Regions from separate parts of the Sphingobium cupriresistens LL01 genome, predicted to be linked through region 1. Evidence: predicted binding sites of a transcription regulator. Region 1 holds the regulator's gene; each other region holds the start of a gene.

Region 1 (5,969 bases):
TGGCTGGCCGCTGATGCTGATCGCGGCGGCGGGCGGGGCGCTGGCGGGGATCGGCTATACGCTGCTAACCGGGGCGGAGGTGCCCACGGTGCGATCCTGCGTCGCGGCCTTGCTGGTGCTGGGCGGACTGGCGATGGGTCGGGATGCGGTGACATTGCGACTGGTGGCGACCGGGGCGCTGGTCGTGCTGCTGCTGTGGCCCGAAGCGCTGGTCGGGCCGAGTTTCCAGATGAGTTTCGCGGCGGTGACGGCGCTGGTGGCGCTGGCCGAACATCCGCGCTTTCGCGCCTTTGCCGCCGTCAGGGACGAGGGCGTGATTCGCAAGACGGGTCGCTTGCTGGTCGTCACGCTGGCGACCGGGATCGCCGTCGAACTGGTGCTGATGCCGATCGCGCTGTTCCATTTTCACAAGGCGGGCCTGCTCGGCGCCTTCGCCAATCTGATCGCGATCCCGCTCACCACTTTCGTCGTCATGCCGCTGGAGGCGCTGGCGCTCGTGCTGGATGTCGTAGGGTTGGGCGCGCCGTTCTGGTGGTTGACGCAGCAGGCGCTGAACCTGTTGCTGCTGCTGGCTCATGGCGTGGCGGCGAGTCCTATGGCCACATTGCTCGCGCCGACCATGGGTATGGGGCTGTTCGGCATCACCATCGTCGGACTGCTCTGGTGCCTGTTATGGCGGACGGGATGGCGATGGCTGGGACTTGCGCCGGTGCTGATCGGCGTGGCGGTCACCTTTACCGCCGCGCCGCCCGATATCCTGATTACCGGCGACGGGCGGCATGTCGCCGTGCGGACGGGAAAGGGCATGGCGATATTGCGCGATCGGGCGGGGGATTATGTGCGGGACGTGCTGTCGGAAAGTGCAGGTTATGACGGCGAACTGGCGGCGATCGCGGCGCTGCCGGAGACGCGCTGCTCGCAGGATATGTGCGCCATGAGGATGAAGGATGGCAAGGGCCGCGACTGGCGGCTGCTCTTTACTCGCAGCAATGTGCTGATCGATCGGTCGAGTTTCGCCGGCGATTGCGCGGCGGCGGACATCGTCGTCAGCGATCGGGGCCTGCCGCGCTGGTGCCGACCGCGCTGGATGAAGGTCGATCGCCGGTCGCTCGCGCGTACCGGCGGGCTGTCTATGATCCTGGCGAAGGGCGAAGTTCACACCGTCCATCGGGCGGGCGACGCGCATCCCTGGGTCGCCCGCCAGACCCGCCGGACGTGGAGGGACCAGCCTGAATCATTTAAGGCCCAATCACACAGGCCTCAATTGTAGCGGCGCAGCAGCCCCGCGAGCTTGCCCTGGATGCGGACCTGGCGCGGATCGTATATCTGCGGCTCATAGGCCGGGTTGGCCGGATCGAGCCGGACGCGGCTGCCTTCGCGGCGGAAATATTTCAGCGTCGCTTCCGCCTCGTCGATCAGCGCGACGACGATCTGGCCTTCGCGGGCGACGTCGGTGCGCTGGATCAACGCGAAGTCGCCGTCGAGGATGCCGGCTTCCATCATCGAATCGCCCGACACTTCCAGCGCATAATGATCGCCCGCGCCGAGCAGCGCGGCGGGCACGGAGAGCATCGTCTGCCCTTCCATCGCCTCGATCGGCACACCGGCCGCGATCCGGCCGTGCAGCGGGATTTCGATCACGTCATTGGCGGCGGTGGGGATCATCGGCGGCTGGGCGGGCGGCGCAACCTTGGGCTTGAGCGCGATCACTGGCGCGGGCGTGCGATGCATCGCATCGGGGAGCTTGAGCACTTCCAGCGCGCGGGCGCGATTGGGCAGGCGACGGATGAAGCCGCGCTCCTCCAGCGCGTTGATGAGGCGGTGAATGCCGGATTTGGACCGCAGGTCCAGCGCATCCTTCATTTCCTCGAAAGAAGGCGACACGCCGCCTTCGTCCAAGCGGGTCTGAATGAAGCTTAGCAATTCCTGCTGCTTGGGCGTCAACATTGCGATCCTCCGTGGAACGTATGAGGAACGCATAGGAAACAGATGAAGGTTAGTCAAGCACCGAACATGTCAGGGCAGCGGCAGAATCAAGACCCGATCGCCGGGAGCCGCCGGCGGCGATCCGGCGGGGCGCAGGATCAGGCAGTCGGCCTTCGCCATGGCGGCGGTGGCCGCGCTGTCCTGTGACGTGACCGACACGATGCCGCCCGGTCCGCGCCAGGCGCGCAGATAATCGTCACGATCGCCGGTGGCGGGCAGCGGTGAGGCGAGCGGCGCGTCGCTTGTCGGTGGCAGCGGATCGCGTGCGCCGCCCAGATGACGGACCAGCGGCAACAGGAACAGCGTGGCCGTGACGAAGGCGGAGACGGGATTGCCCGGCAGGCCCAGGAACAGCGTATCGGCGATTCGCCCCGCCATCAGCGGCTTGCCCGGCCGCATTTTGATCTTCCAAAAATCGAGCGCGCCGCCTGCTTTCACAAAAGCGGGACGGACCAAATCATGGTCGCCGACGGAGGCGCCGCCGGTCGACACGATGATGTCGGCCGTGCGCGCCCGTTCGATCGCGGCCACCATCGCATCGAGGTCGTCCCGCACGATGCCGAGGTCGATGACGTCGCAGGGCAGGGCGGCGAGCAGGGCGGCAAGCATCGGCGCGTTGGAGGAAGGCAGGAAACCCGGCGGCGTCGGGGCGCCGGGCGGCACCAGTTCATTGCCGGTGGACAGCAGCGCGACCGTCGGCCGACCGCCGACCGGCACGACGCCATGGCCACCCAGCACGGCGAGCGCGACCTGAGCCGGGCCGAGGCGACCGCCAGCCTCCAGCAGCAGGGCGTCCTGCGCAAAGTCGGAGGCGGCGGTGCGGACATGACGACCTGCGGGTAGCGGATCGGCGCTGGCGGTCAGCCAGTCGCCGTCGCGGGTCGCATTTTCCTGGATCAATATGGTGTCGGCGCCCGGCGGTAGCGGCGCGCCGGTGAAGATGCGGCTCGCTTCGCCCGGCGCCAGGGCTGCAAGGTCCGCCGCGCCGGCCGCGCTCTCGCTGGTGACGCGCCAGGGGCCGGGTGCTTCGGCGGCGCGCACGGCATAGCCGTCCATCGCCGACAGATCGGCCCAGGGCTGGTCGCGCAGCGCCGCCAGATCCTGCGCCAGCCAGCGTCCGGCGGCGGCGGTGATCGGCACGGTTTCGGTCGCCAGTCGCGGGGCGAGAGCGAACAGGCGCGCCTGCGCCTCAGCGACCGGCAGCAGGCTCATGGCGTGCGCCGCCAGTCGCCCGACTTGCCGCCGGTTTTGGCGATCAGGCAGACGCCGCCGATGATCATCGACTTGTCCAGCGCCTTGGCCATGTCATAGACGGTCAGCAGCGCGACAGAGGCCGCGGTCAGCGCCTCCATCTCCACGCCGGTCTGGCCGGCGGTGCGCGCGGTGGCGGTAACGGTGACGCCGCCATCGTCGAGGTCGAAATCGACCGTCACGGCGCTGAGCGCGATCGGGTGGCAGAGCGGGATGAGGTCGGCGGTGCGCTTGGCCGCCATGATGCCAGCCACTCGCGCCACGGCCAACACGTCGCCCTTCTTGACCAGACCGTCGGCGATGGCTCTGGCGGCGGTCGCGCTCATGGCGATCCGGCCGGAGGCGATGGCTTCGCGCGCCGTGACCGCCTTGGCCCCGACATCGACCATCCGGGCCGCGCCGTCTTCGTCCAGATGGGTGAGGCCGCTCATGCGCCCGTCAGCAGATTGTGGGTCGCCGCCTCCACATCGGCCTGACGCATCAGCGTTTCACCGACCAGGAAGCAGCGCACGCCATGGTCGGCCATCGCGACCAGATCGGCATGACCAGTCAGGCCGCTTTCAGCGACGAAGGTGCAGCCTTCGGGCGCCTTGCCCACCAGTTCGTAGGTGCGTGCGAAATCGACGGAGAAATCGCGCAGGTCGCGGTTGTTGACGCCGATCAGGCGCGAGCGGAGCTTCAGCGCGCGGTCCAGTTCGGCCTCGTCATGCACTTCGACCAGGGCGTCCATGCCAAGGCCGAGCGCGGCTTCCTCTATCTCCTGCATCTGGCCATCGTCCAGCGCGGCGACGATGATAAGGATGGCGTCCGCGCCGAGTGAGCGGCTTTCCAGCACCTGCCAGGGATCGACCAGGAAATCCTTACGCAGCACCGGGATTGCGCAGGCCGACCGGGCGGCCATCAGATAATCGTCATGACCCTGAAAATAGGGTTCGTCGGTCAGGACGGAGAGGCAGGCGGCGCCACCGGCCGCATAGGCCCGCGCATGGGCGGGCGGATCGAAGTCGGCGCGGATCAGCCCTTTGGACGGGCTGGCCTTCTTGATCTCCGCGATCAGGCCGAAGCCCGATCGCGCGGCAGCGTCCAGCGCCTGGCGGAAACCGCGCGGCGGCGTCTGTTCGCTCGCGCGGGCATGAAGCGCCGACACGGTGGTCGCGGCCCGGCGGCGGGCTACATCCTCGCGCTTGAAATCGCAGATTTCGATCAGCTTGTTGGTCATGTATAGGCAATCCAGCAATTGAGGAGCGCGTTGGCAAGGCCGCGGTCGATGGTTTCGGCGGCTTCTTCCACCCCTTCGCGCAGATTGGGGACGGCGTCGGCGACGACAAGGGCGGCGGCGGCGTTCAGCAGCACGGCGTCGCGATAGGCGCCCGGTTCGCCTTGCAGCAGGGCGCGCAGCGCCGCGGCGTTATGGGCGGCGTCGCCGCCGCGGATCGCCTCGACCGGCTGAGTGGAGAGGCCGAGGTCGGCGGCGGTCAGCCGGTGCATGGCGACGATGTCATGGCCCTTCACCTCCGCCATGTCGTTGCCCCCGGCGAGCGAGAGTTCGTCCAGTCCTTCGTCGCCCGAAATGATCATGGCGTGGTCGACGCCCAGGTCGGCGAGCGCCTGCGCATAGATGGGGACATAGGCCGGGCGGGCGATGCCGACGAGTTGGCGACGGACCTTCGCCGGATTGGCGAGCGGTCCCATCAGATTGAAGATGGTGCGTTCGCCGATCGCCTTGCGGATCGAGCCGAGCCGTTTGAGCGCGGGATGGTAATTCTGGGCGAAGAGGAAGCAGATGCCGAGGTCGGCCAGCGTCGCTTCGGCGGTGGCGGCGGCCCGGTCCAGGTTCAGGCCCAGCGCCTCCAGCGTGTCGGCCGCGCCGGCCTTGGAAGAGGCGGCGCGATTGCCATGTTTGGCGACCGGCACGCCCGATGCTGCGACAACGAGCGAGACAGCTGTGGAGACATTGAGCGTATGATGCCCGTCGCCCCCGGTGCCGCAGACGTCGATCGCGCCATCGGGCGCGCTGACCGTCTTCATGCGCGCGCGCATGGCGCGGGCGGCGGCGGCGATCTCCACCGCGGTTTCGCCGCGGCGCGCCATGGTGACGAGAAAGGCGGCGATGTCCGCTTCGGGCAGATCGGCGTCGAACAGCAGGTCGAAGGCCTGGGCTGCGGCGTCGAAGCCGAGCGGCGCGGAAGGATCGGGCAGGCGGGTCATAGACCCTGCCTTAGTCGGCGGCGGGCGGGAGAGTCGAGGGGGCGCTGGCGCTTGTTGGCGCACTTTTCCTACCGGCGTGGAAATTTACTTTCCTATTGCCGCAATATTCGAAAAGCGATCGGGCGAAAGGGCCCGATCAGGCCGTTTCACGCTCCCGCACCGGGATGCCCGCAATCGTCATGAAATTGGCCAGCATGTCATGGCCACGTTCGGTGGCGATGCTTTCGGGATGGAATTGCACCGAATGGATCGGCAGGGTCGCATGGCGGAAGCCCATGACCGATCCGTCCTCGCTGGTCGCGTTCACCACCAGGCTGTCCGGAATATCCTCCACGATCAGCGAATGATAGCGTGTGGCGGTGAAGGGCGAGGGCAGGCCTGCAAACAGCCCGGTGCCGTCATGGGTGACAGGCGACGTCTTGCCGTGCATCAGCCCGCCGCGCACAACCTTCCCGCCGAAATGCTGCCCGATCGATTGATGGCCCAGGCACACGCCCAGCAAAGGCGCGCCGGCGTCGGCGCAC
Region 2 (5,969 bases), 300 kb from region 1:
GGCCCAGCCGACGAGCGAGCGGCCCGCGCGGCATTGGGTAAAGGTCCGATATACGCTCAAGGCCAAAGCGCGCCGCCGACACCAATGCTTCGGGTTCCAGACGCAAAGCCTGAAGGGGAAGATTGGCGATGGCCTGGGTTTCGATGCCCGAGGCCAGCAGAGTGACGGCCTCTCCGCTATAGCGCGCCATCGCATGCGCAGCGCCCGGCGTGGCCGCAACGGCGATAGAGGCGGTAAACCCGAGGCGTGCCAAAAATCGGTGCAAGCGGCGGCAGAAACGCTCCTCCCCGCCAAAAAGATGGGTGGTGCCTGTAAGATCAAGCCACAGGCCATCGGCACCCGAAACGCTAGCGGTTGGTGTCCAATGTCCAAGCGCATGGAGCGCCAAGCGATCAAGCCAAGCGCTATCGGCATCCGGCTCGGCATCCCGGACCTCAAGATCGGTGACCAGTGCCCGGGCATGGGCCGCCGCCATGCCCGGCCGCAATCCCAGTTCCAGCGCAACCGGGCAGGCGGCGGTCACAACCTCCCGTTGCCCTGCCCGTTCGATGAGGATTGTCGGCTGCCCCCACAGGGTCGCCCATGTAAGTTTGGACGCTTCGGCAACCTCAGCTTTCCCTATCCGTCGCGCCACCTCATCAGCAGGACCGGCCCTGAACGGATGCTCGGCCGCTTCGCTGCGACGCCCCATCTCGCGCATGGTCGGTCTCTGGTGTGCAGGCAGTGCTTCGATGTCGGCTTGGCTCGGGCGGGCGCCAAGCGCACCGTCCCGCGCCCAGCGGGCACCCGGTCGCCAGCCGCCGCCACGCGGGACCGAACAGGCTCCCGGGTTGTCGTCGATCGGCGAGGCAAAGCGCGGAGCGAGCGACGGCGCAGCCAGCTCAGGCCGCCTGATTGACCGCTCCAGCTGCCGGAGCCGCTCGATCGGCAGCTGCGGCAGGTAGAGCGAGGCGACCCTTATCATCGCACGCATCCAGTTCGATCGAAAAGGGATTGCCGTTTCGCTGGCGGACCAGCTCCACCGACCAACGAGCGCGCCCGACCCCGGCATGAGGAAGGCGCGCAGACGGAACAGAACCGATTCGCCAGCGCGTCATCGCCGATGACAGACCGCCAAGCGGACAGCGCTCGCGGGTTCGATGGCGACGATAAAGCAAAATCGGCGTCTGGCCGTCAGATGCAGCAAGCTGAAGGCGTCGGGTGGCTGTCTGGTCCGCGTGCCTTACTTCGGCAATCACGCACGCGAGCGAGCCGTCACGCAACGCGTCCTCTGCCATGGCGAGCACGGCGCTATCCTTCTGGGCCTGGGCATAGAAGACTTTATCGGGGCATAACCCAACCTGCTCCAGCCCCGGCGCGTAGAGGTCAAAGCGGGTAAGCGCCCAAAACACGGAAAAATTCGGCTGCGCAGCGAAACGCGCCGCGATACCGGCCGCGAAAAGCGTCGCCGCCGCGTCGTCGTTCAGTGTCGCTGAGGCTGCGGCGACCTCATGAAGCCCGCCTCCGTCCAGCCCATGATCAGCCAGGCGGTCATCCACTATCCCAAGACCAAATGGCAACACCGCTCCACGCGCAGCGCGGGCATGAGCCAGCTCTGCGCGAAGCGCTGCAAGATGATCGGCACGGGACCGATCAGGAACGGAAGGCACAATGGACATGGGAACATGACGACTCAAATGTTCCCTTTATGTTCCTATCGACTGACAGATTCGTCAAGCCCGTTGCACCACGCTTTATCGCACACTCTCGAGCAATCGTTCTAAGCCCTTAGAATCTCAATCGTGGCGGGATCCCGATCGCCGCTAAACCACCGGTCCAGAGCAGCACCAATCACGGGTATCAGGTCCGCTGCTTCAAAAAGCGTTAATGACGACCGCAGCTTCATGGCATCGATGCTTCCCATGACAACGACCGGATCATGCTCTGCAAGCCCCTGCAGCGCTTCGACGCATTCGATGTAACGCGGGCCGAGCACAGGATGAGCAAGATAAGCGCGCGCCTCCTCGATCGATGCGATGCCATAATAATGCGCTGTCGGGCTCAACCCAAGGCCGCGTATCTGCGGGAAAATGAACCACATCCAATGGGTGCGTTTCGCCCCGGCGCGCAACTCGCGCAACGCGGTTCGATAGCTGCTCGCTTGCGCCTCGACGAAACGAGCCAAGGTCGCGTCGTCAGTCATCAGAGCAACGCTCCTTGGGCCGGCGGCGCGCCATAGACCTGCGTGACGGACAGGCTTCCCTTGGGCAACCATCGCAGCACCTCCCCAGCCGGAACGCTGGGATCGAGCCAGTCTGCCCATTGGTCACGGGCCAGTGGAATGATTTGGCGGTGATGATAGGGCGCGACGTCCGGTCCTGCATCCATGGTCAGCATGGTAAAGGCTTCTCCCGTCGGGCTCTCGCGCCAGATTCCAGCGATGCAGAACCAGTCATGATCGGTCATGGTGAAGAGCCATTTATCGAGCCGCTTGTCTTTTGGCCGGGGGACGGCAGGATCTGTAAACTCGTAGAAGCCATCTGCAATGATGAGGCAGCGCTGGGAGGTAAATTCCCGACCCTCAGTGCGGAAATTATAGACAGGCTTTCCGTTACGACCGGGCCAGCTCCAGCGTCGATTGACCAGTTCGCCGACGCTGCGCTGCGCACCCACGCTGCGGACGATCGGACCCATATCGGTCATCTTGATATCTTCGCGCGCCGGCACATTGGGGGCGCCCTCGGGCATCTTGATCTTGATTTTCAGCCCTTCGAAATCTTCGACGATCGATGCGATATCGATCAGCAGGCGGTAGTCATTACACATCAGGCCTCCTCACGCGGGACCATCCTTGCCCTCGCCTTTCGTTCCCTGTATGTTCCTTTCATGGACTCGAAAGCAACACCCTTCGACTCCGAGGCGCTCGGAAGTCGCCGTGCCATCATCCGGCGCAACCCCGACGATGTGCAAGAGATTGAGATGATCGAAGCCGCCTGGGGTTCCAGCCCTCGCTTCAGCGGAGGCGTCTCGTTCGAATTCATTCGTTCCGAGGGACGCAATTTCCCCAGCAGCCGTTGCCTCGTGGCTGCATCGGAGTTCCATATCCGCAATGGCGAGAAAAAATTCCGTGCCTTTCGCGAAGACGGCAATTTCTTCTATCTCGCCGCCATCTGGGAGCCGGCCATGGCCGAATGGCCCGTCAGCTATCGGATCATCACGGTAGACGCGAACCCCGAAGTCATACGCTATCAGGCGCGTCACGGCGCCATGATCGAACGCCGTGACGCCCAGAAATGGCTTGATTTCGCCGTTCCCGAGGAGGAACTGCTGGTCACTCCACCAGCGGGCATCTTCACGATCGAAGAAATCCTGACCAAGCCGGTGCAGACCAGCCTTGTGTTCTGAAGATACAGATACGCCGCAAATGCCCGCATTTCTGGCCCTGGACCTGTTCGGCAGGCCCCATTTACCGGGCCTGCAGCAGGCCGACGACATCATAACCCCAATCGAAGAACAGGCGCTGATCGGCATGATCGATGCCTCCGACCTTTCACCCTTCAAATACCAGCAGTGGACGGGCAAGCGCCTCACCCAAAGCTTTGGCTGGAGCTACGATTTTCAGACAGGCATCTTCGCGCCGACCACCCCCATACCCGGCTGGCTTTCATCACTTAAACGTCGGGCCGCCGCCTTTGCAGGAGTGCCGACTGACGACCTCGTCCAGGCCCTGCTCATCCGCTATGAACCAGGCGCGGGCATTGGTTGGCATCGCGATCGTCCCGTCTTCGAGCATGTGGTTGGCATATCGCTTGGTGAACCCGCGACAATGCGCTTCCGGAAGAAAGAAGGCTCAAGGTTCCTGCGAACGAACATGCCTCTCAACCCACGAGCCATATATCATCTGAGCGGCGAAATGCGGTACGAATGGGAGCATAGCATCTCGGAAATGGAAGAGACGCGCTGGTCGATCACCTTTCGCAGTCTTCGCTCCTGATACCGCCGCCTGATCGCTTGTCGCCCCTTGAAATGGCGAGTCGATAGAGGCATCATGAACCGGCAGGGGGGAATTAGCTGACAGTCCCGCTGTAGGATTATCCTGTCAGGCATAAATGACGCCCCTCTGATGTTTGGGGCGGTCGGAGCGGCGGTACGCCATCGCTCGAGACACACCTAGCTCAATCGCCCCCGAGACTCTCGGGACCGATTCTGTCGGCCTGTTGGCCAGGTTCGCGTGTCTCGCCCTCTCCCATGCAACGCATCCCAGTCGGATGTCCGTCAACCTCTCCCTATGCCAGGCGAGCATCCGGGCGGCGGCTTATCCGCCGCCACGGACGGCGCATTCACGGCGATTTTACGAGAGACCTACAGCGCGGAAGCGCCAGGCCTCGTCCGATACTTCAGGCACCGCATGCGCGATGACGAGGACGCCAACGATCTCATGCAAGAGGCATTTGCCAGGCTTGCAGCCCATATGCGGACGAAGATGCTCGTCCACCCAGCGTCCTACCTGCAACGGATAGCCCGCAATCTTCTCGTCGATCGAATGCGCAGCGCGCGCAGCGCGGAAGCGACCAGAGGGCCCGCATTGGATGAAGTACCCGAGCTCGGCACTGCCCCGGAACAAAGCTTCGGCATCGAAAGGCAGGATGTCATGCGTCTCTACAAGGCTGCCGTCGACGGCCTGCCGGACCAGACCCGGCAAGTCTTCCTCATGCATCGCGTGGAGAACCTGACCTATCGGGAGATCGGCGAAAAGCTTGGGATCGCCGTTCCAACCGTTCAATATCATCTGGGCCGTGCACTGGCCCGTATCGCACAGGCTCTGGACGACTGACATGCTCGATGAACAAGAGAAGCGCTCGGCCTTGCGCGAAGAAGCCGCATCCTGGTTCGCCGCGATGCAGGGGCCGGATGCCCAGCGCCGCGACCCCGAATTCAAGGCATGGCTGGCCGCAGATCCTGCCCACAGAACCGCCTACGCGCGGATCGCGGAAGTCTACAGCATGGGAAAGTCGCTCGTGTCGCCGACCAAGGCCGAAGCGACCGCAGCGCCAACGCGCCGCCGGCCTGTCTTTGCCCTCGCGGCATCGGTCGCTGTGATCCTTTCCGTCTCTGTCATCGCCTGGATGGCAGCCGGAGATGAAAGCCGAAGGTCCGGGCCCGCGCCCCTCGCCGACGCCGGTCAAAATACCGCCAAATTCGCGAGCAGGGTCGGGCAGATCCGAAAAATTCACCTTGCTGACGGATCAGAGATCACCCTCGACACCGACAGCATCGTGTCGATGCGATTTACACCAAGCCTGAGATCACTACGACTTGAGCAGGGCAAGGCCCGGTTCGAAGTAGCCCATGAAAAGAGGCCATTCACCGTGTCCGTCGGCGATACCACCGTGACCGCTCACGGAACGGTTTTTGATGTCGGCTTCCGCTCGGATCATAGCTATTTCGTTCGCCTCCTCCGCGGATCCGTGGACGTCGCGCAGACCGAACATGGTGTCAGCCGAAATATCTCCGCCAAGCCGAGACTGCTACGGCCCGGACAGGTGGTCGAAGCTGGTGAATTTGGCGTGCGCGACCTTTCAGCATCCTTCGCACCGGCCGCCGGTGAAAGCTGGACCTCAAAAATGCGGCAGTTCGATAATGTGAGAGTGGCCGATCTCATCGCCGAAGCGAATCGCTACTCCCGGCTCCAGATCGGGCAGCCAAGCGCGGAAATCGCCAATCTGCGGGCCTCTGGTACATTTGCGATCGACGACCCCCGCAGGCTGGCCACCAACCTCAGCCTTCTCTTTGGCTTGACGGTCGCAGAGACGCCTGACGAATCCATCACGCTGACGCCATCTGAAACAAAAATTTCACATAGTGAGGCCGCGGCCCCATAAATCCACATCCCGCAACGTGGAGCCAGTCAGAGCATCGAAGAACGATGCGAAGACAAGGGGGCCCTCATGCGGAAAATCTCTCACAATCTCGCCAACATCATCGCCGTC
Region 3 (5,969 bases), 290 kb from region 1:
GCCAATTTAATCATGATGGCGGCATTGTGCCCGCTGTCGCCACATTCCACCCCCGGCTGCTGCTGACCCAGCCTGCGGCCAAGGCGGAATGCTGGCGCGCCCTGCAAAGCCTGATCGAGGAAACCCGTCCGTGATTCGCGCCGCGACCCAAATGTCCCGTTTCGCCCTGATCGCCATGGGCCTGGCCGCTGCGCTTCCTACAAAGGCCGAAACCGCCCCCTCCATACCGACACTGTCCATGCAAAACTCGCCGCTGCAACTGGGTGACGGCGACAAGGCGCGCTATCGCGCTATTTTCTCTGCGTTGCAGGCGCAACAATGGAGCGAGGCCAAGGCGATGATCGCTGCGCTGGATGCGCAGGATGCCGTCCGGCCGCTGGCCTTGTCCGAACTCTATCTGGCGAAGGGATCGCCGCGGGTCGAACTGTTCGACCTGCTGGACCTTATCAACAAGGCCGCCTGGCTGCCCAAGGCCGACCAACTTTCTCGTTTGGCGCAAAAGCGCGGCGCCACCATCCTGCCGGACTTGCCGCAAATTCAGAAGATGGTCTGGCTGGGTTCCGCCCCGCGCCGCCAATATGTCGCCGCGATCAAGACCGATGCGCTGGCCCAGGCGCTCGCCGGCCAGATCCAGACTTATGTGAAGAATGACGATCCGGCCGGCGCCGAAGGGCTGCTCGCCACCGGCGAAGCAGGATTGACCTCCGAAGGGCTGACCGAAGTGCGCCAGCGCGTCGCCTGGGCCTATTATATAGAGAATGACGATGTGAACGCCCGCCGCATGGCCGTGCGCGCGCTCGAAACCCGCACCGGCGGCGATTGGACGGTGCAGGCGCACTGGACCAATGGCCTTGCCTCTTGGCGTCAGAATGACTGCCGCACCGCCGCCCCCGCCTTCGCCAATGTCGCCGCGCTGGCGGGCGACTCCGACATGCGCGCCGCCGGCGCCTATTGGGCTTCGCGCGCCTATATGGTCTGCGGCGAAGCGGAGAAGGTCGCGGCCTATCTCAAACAGGCCGCCCGTTCGGACGAAACCTTTTACGGCCTGCTCGCCCGCGAATCGCTCGGCCTGCCCATGCAGGCCGCCGCGCTGGTCAGCCGTTTCAGCGACATCGACTGGGGCGTGCTCAAGGGCAGCCCCAACGTCCACGCCGCCATTGCCCTTTCGGCGATCGGCGACAATGGCCGCGCCGACGAAATCCTGCGCTATCAGGCCAAAATCGGCGGTCCGGCGCAATATGATGCGCTTTTGCGCCTCGCCGGCGCGCTCAGCCTGCCCGCAACCCAACTCTGGCTCGCCCATAATGGCCCGGCCGGCAAGCAGCCGGCCAGCTTCGCCCGCTTCCCCGCGCCAAACTGGCGGCCCGATGGCGGCTGGCGCGTTGATCCCTCGCTCATTTACGCCCACACGCTCCAGGAATCGGGCTTCCGCTCCGATGTCGTCAGCAGCGCGGGCGCACGCGGCCTGATGCAGGTCCGTCCCGGCACCGCCGGCGATGTGGGCCTCACCAACGCATCGCAACTCTTCGTGCCGTCCACCAACATGGAATATGGCCAGCGCTATCTGGAATCGCTGCGCGACATGAGCGCGACCGGCGGCCTGCTGCCCAAGGTGATGGCCGCCTATAATGCCGGCCCGCAGCCGGTCGATCGCTGGAACACGCAGGTCCATGACAAGGGCGATCCGCTGCTCTTCATGGAATCGCTGCCCTATTATGAAACCCGCGCCTATGTGAACATCGTCATGCGCAACTACTGGATGTACCAGATCCAGGCGAAGGGCAGCGCCGATTGCCTGACCGGCATGGCGCAGGGCATGTGGCCGACCTTCCCCAATGCCAAGGGCGTAAAGCTGGTGCGCCTGAGCAAGGCGGATGGCCGTGCGTCAACGGGCGCCAGCATGGGCGGCGGTTCCGACTGATGCCGATCGATGAGGGCCGGGCCTTCATTCCCGTGCGGATCGCCGTCCTCACCGTCTCCGACACGCGCGGCCTGGCGCAGGATCGCTCCGGCGACGCCCTGGTCGAACGGCTGGAAAGCGCCGGCCATATCCTCGCCGCCCGCTATATCGAGCGCGACGACCGGTCCGCCATCGTCGCCCGGCTGCACGCCTGGATCGACGATCCGCAGATCGACGTCATCCTCACCACCGGCGGCACCGGCGTCACTGGCCGCGACGTCACGCCCGAAGCCCTCGCCCAGGTGCAGGACAAGGAAATCCCCGGTTTTGGCGAGTTGTTCCGCTGGCTGAGTTACCAGAGCATTGGCACCTCCACCATCCAGTCCCGCGCCACAGCCTGCGTCGCGCGCGGCACCTATATCTTTGCGCTGCCCGGATCGACCGGCGCGGTAAAGGACGCATGGGACGGTATCCTCGTCACCCAACTCGACAGCCGTTTCCGCCCCTGCAACTTCGTTGAACTGATGCCGCGGCTGATGGAGCATTAAGGCCCACCGTCTATTTAATTAGTTAGCTAACAAATGAAAATGACGAATGCGATTCTAGTGTCGCATTTCTTGTCTCATTTGACATTTTGTTCCCTTCATGTTCTCATGCCCCATGGCGATCGAGAAAGGCAGGGGCGCAACGCTGAACGGCGGCAGCCACCGCTTCAACCTCCGCCAACGGGAGGCCGACGGCGATTGGCTCGATGCGGTCGAGCATCTGGACGGTCCCGTCCCCCGCCGCCGGACCCAGGTCACGGTCGAACATCCCCGCACCATCCTGACCCGCAACGCCAGCCCCGACATCGGCTTTTCCCAATCGATCAACGCCTATCGCGGATGCGAACATGGCTGCATCTATTGCTTCGCGCGCCCGTCCCATGCCTATCACGACTTGTCCCCCGGCCTGGATTTCGAAACCAGATTATTCGCCAAGCCCGACGCCGCAAAACTGCTGCGCGCCGAACTGTCGAAGCGTAACTATGTCGTCGCACCCATCGCCATGGGCACCAATACCGACCCCTATCAGCCGATCGAAAAGGATTGGCGCATCACGCGGGACATATTGGAATTGCTGGTCGAAACCCGCCACCCGACGTTCATCACCACTAAGTCCGACCGCATCCTGCGCGACATCGATATGCTTGCCGATCTGGCGCGCGACCGGCTTGTGGCCGTGATGCTATCCGTCACCAGCCTCGACCCCGCCATTGCCCGCACCCTGGAACCCCGCGCGCCGCATCCGCTGCGCCGGATCGAGGCGATCCGTCAGCTATCGGCGGCCGGCATCCCCGTCACCGCCAGCATCTCGCCCGTCATCCCCGCCATTACCGACCATGAGATCGAAGCCCTGGTCGCCCGCGTCGCGGAGGCGGGGGCACGCGAGGTGACCTTCATCCCGGTCCGCCTGCCGCACGAAGTCGCTCCTCTGTTCCGTGCCTGGCTCGACGCCCATTATCCCGATCGCGCGGCCAAGGTGATGGCGATCATCAACGACCTGCGCGGCGGCCGCGACAACGACCCCGATTTCGGCACCCGGATGCGCGGACAGGGCGTCTGGGCCGACCTCATCCGCACCCGCTTCAGCAAGGCCCGCAAACGCGCAGGCCTTGGCGCGGAACGCCTGACGCTCCGCACCGACCTTTTCCGCCCACCCGAAGGTGCACAGATGCTGTTGTTTTAGCCTCCGTTGTTCGGGCGGCTTTGGGTGGCCGACTATGGTCCCAAAACGACAGCGCAAAACCCGCTGCAATCATCCTACCAACCGCATCGCCGTTCGCCGCGTGCGCGTCTTGTAGCCGTCCGCCTTCACATCCATCCGCTCGAACCGGTGGATCGACAGCCCCTTGATCGTGGAGATCGCATCCACCTGATCCGCGCCCAGACTATAGGTGTCGCCCAGGAACAGCCGCGCCGCCTGCCCCTCGCCCACCGGCGCGCGCAGGAACACCTCGCTCCGCCCTCCACTCGCACCCGCCAGCAAAGCCGCCAGCGCCTCGACCGCCTGCGGGGTCTCCACATCGACTGTCAATTCCATGCGCGACGCGCTGGCGATCGCCCGGAACGGCTCGACCCCCCGCACCGTCACGCGCGGCGTCTCCTCGCCCGGCAACCGATCCAGTTCCACGACCAGCAGCGCGCAGTCGCCATCGGCCGCCAGTTCCTCGATCGCCTTGCACGCGCCCTCATCGAAACAACTCGCCTGAAACTGGCCGCTCTGGTCGGAGAAGGTCGCGTTGGCGTAGCGCGCCCCGCGCTTGGTTTCGCGCCAGCGCACATCCTCGACCATCGCTGCCATGATCGTCATCGACCGCCCTTCAGCATTGGGAGTCGGCATAGGTGACTGGCAGATCAAACCGTAGCTTCTGGCGCCCCGCGCATCGGCCAAATGCTTGTAGCGATCAACAGGATGCTCCGAAAAGTAGAAGCCGAAAGCTTCCTTTTCATACTCCATGCGCTCCGCCGTGGTCCAAGACTTATGCGTTGGGATGCGCACATCAGCGTGGGGCGTTTCAACATCGCCAAACAAACCACCCTGCCCGCTTTCGCGCGCTTGGGCGTTGCTGGAGGCGACCGACAATATGGTTTCTGCGGCGGCATATACGGCGGCTCGATCGTCATATACGTCCTTGAACGCCCCCGCCGCCGCCAGGCTTTCCAACTGCCGCCGGTTCAGCAACCGCGGCTCGATCCTGTCGGCAAAGTCATCCAGCGATTTGAACGGCCCGCCCTTTTCCCGCTCGGCGACCAACTGCTCCATCGCCTTCTCGCCCACGCCCTTGAGGCCGCCCAGCGCGTAGCGCACGGCAAAGCCCAGCCGCTTGTCCTCGCTCTCGCAGGGCACGGCCTCGACGGTGAAGTCGGCCTGGCTGCGGTTGAGATCGGGCGCCAGGCAGGTCAGCCCCATGCGCCGCATATCGTCCACGAAAACCGTCAGTTTTTCGGTCAGATGGATATCGAACGCCATCGACCCGGCGTAGAATTCCGCCGGATAATGCGCCTTCAACCACGCCGTCTGATAGGCGAGCAGCGCATAGGCGGCGGCGTGCGACTTGTTGAAGCCATAGCCGGCGAACTTGTCGATCAAGTCGAACAGTTCGTTCGCCTTGGCCGGCTTGATGTCGCTCGCGGCGCAGCCTTCGACGAAGCGCGAGCGCTGCGCGTCCATTTCGGCCTTCACCTTCTTGCCCATGGCACGACGCAGCAGGTCGGCGTCGCCGAGCGAATAGCCGGCCAGGATTTGCGCGGCCTGCATTACCTGTTCCTGATAGACGAAGATGCCGTATGTTTCTTCGAGGATCGGCTTCAGCAAAATATGCGGATATTCAATCTCTTCCTGCCCGTTCTTGCGGCGGCCGAACATCGGGATATTGTCCATCGGGCCGGGGCGATAGAGCGAGACGAGCGCGATGATATCGCCGAAATTGGTCGGCCGCACCGCCGCCAGCGTCTTGCGCATCCCTTCCGATTCAAGCTGGAACACACCGACTGTGTCGCCGCGCTGGAGCAGGTCGTAGACCGCACCATCGTCCCAGGCGAGCGTGTCCAGATCTACGGTCACGCCCCGCGCCGCCAGCAACTGCACCGCCTTCTGCAACACCGACAGGGTTTTCAGACCCAGAAAGTCGAACTTCACCAGCCCCGCGCCCTCGACATATTTCATGTCGAACTGGGTCACCGGCATGTCCGATCGCGGATCGCGATAGAGCGGCACCAGTTGCTGCAACGGCCGGTCGCCGATCACCACGCCGGCCGCATGGGTGGAACTGTGGCGCGGAAAGCCCTCCAGCTTCATCGCATAATCGATCAGGCGGCGGACCTGCTTGTCATTGTCATATTCCGCCCGAAACTCGGCGACACCGTTCAGCGACCGCTCCAGCGTCCACGGATCGGTCGGGTGGTTCGGCACCAGCTTGGCGAGCCGATCGACCTGGCCGTAGCTCATCTGGAGCACACGCCCGGTGTCCTTGAGCACCGCGCGCGCCTTGAGCTTACCGAAGGTGATGATCTGCGCCACATGGTCC

Evidence for each region. The regulator LexA, encoded in region 1, represses DNA repair genes until DNA is damaged. The targets are predictions, from matches to a motif close to GTTCCNCNCTTGTTCT.
Region 2: a site for LexA is predicted at 1,679-1,694, ahead of V473_RS08950 (ImuA family protein). Genes of this name have one in related genera too.
Region 3: a site for LexA is predicted at 2,537-2,552, ahead of V473_RS06115 (PA0069 family radical SAM protein). Genes of this name have one in related genera too.

Annotation. Positions count from the first base shown of each region.
Region 1 covers NZ_KQ130434.1:1,559,492-1,565,460, reverse strand. Annotated here, with positions in the region: gene V473_RS07640 (ComEC/Rec2 family competence protein) at 1-1,270, shown strand, start outside; gene lexA (transcriptional repressor LexA) at 1,261-1,947, opposite strand; gene V473_RS07630 (molybdopterin molybdotransferase MoeA) at 2,017-3,198, opposite strand; gene moaC (cyclic pyranopterin monophosphate synthase MoaC) at 3,195-3,668, opposite strand; gene trpC (indole-3-glycerol phosphate synthase TrpC) at 3,665-4,456, opposite strand; gene trpD (anthranilate phosphoribosyltransferase) at 4,453-5,445, opposite strand; gene V473_RS07610 (anthranilate synthase component II) at 5,582-5,969, opposite strand, start outside.
Region 2 covers NZ_KQ130434.1:1,854,972-1,860,940, forward strand. Annotated here, with positions in the region: gene V473_RS08945 (DUF6504 family protein) at 1-964, opposite strand, end outside; gene V473_RS08950 (ImuA family protein) at 882-1,658, opposite strand; gene V473_RS08955 (DUF1810 domain-containing protein) at 1,760-2,182, opposite strand; gene V473_RS08960 (SOS response-associated peptidase family protein) at 2,182-2,805, opposite strand; gene V473_RS08965 (SOS response-associated peptidase family protein) at 2,866-3,384, shown strand; gene V473_RS08970 (alpha-ketoglutarate-dependent dioxygenase AlkB) at 3,404-3,973, shown strand; gene V473_RS08975 (RNA polymerase sigma factor) at 4,268-4,813, shown strand; gene V473_RS08980 (FecR family protein) at 4,815-5,861, shown strand; gene V473_RS08985 (TonB-dependent receptor) at 5,928-5,969, shown strand, end outside.
Region 3 covers NZ_KQ130434.1:1,264,657-1,270,625, reverse strand. Annotated here, with positions in the region: gene V473_RS06130 (uracil-DNA glycosylase family protein) at 1-134, shown strand, start outside; gene V473_RS06125 (lytic transglycosylase domain-containing protein) at 131-1,921, shown strand; gene moaB (molybdenum cofactor biosynthesis protein B) at 1,921-2,448, shown strand; gene V473_RS06115 (PA0069 family radical SAM protein) at 2,561-3,628, shown strand; gene dnaE (DNA polymerase III subunit alpha) at 3,698-5,969, opposite strand, start outside.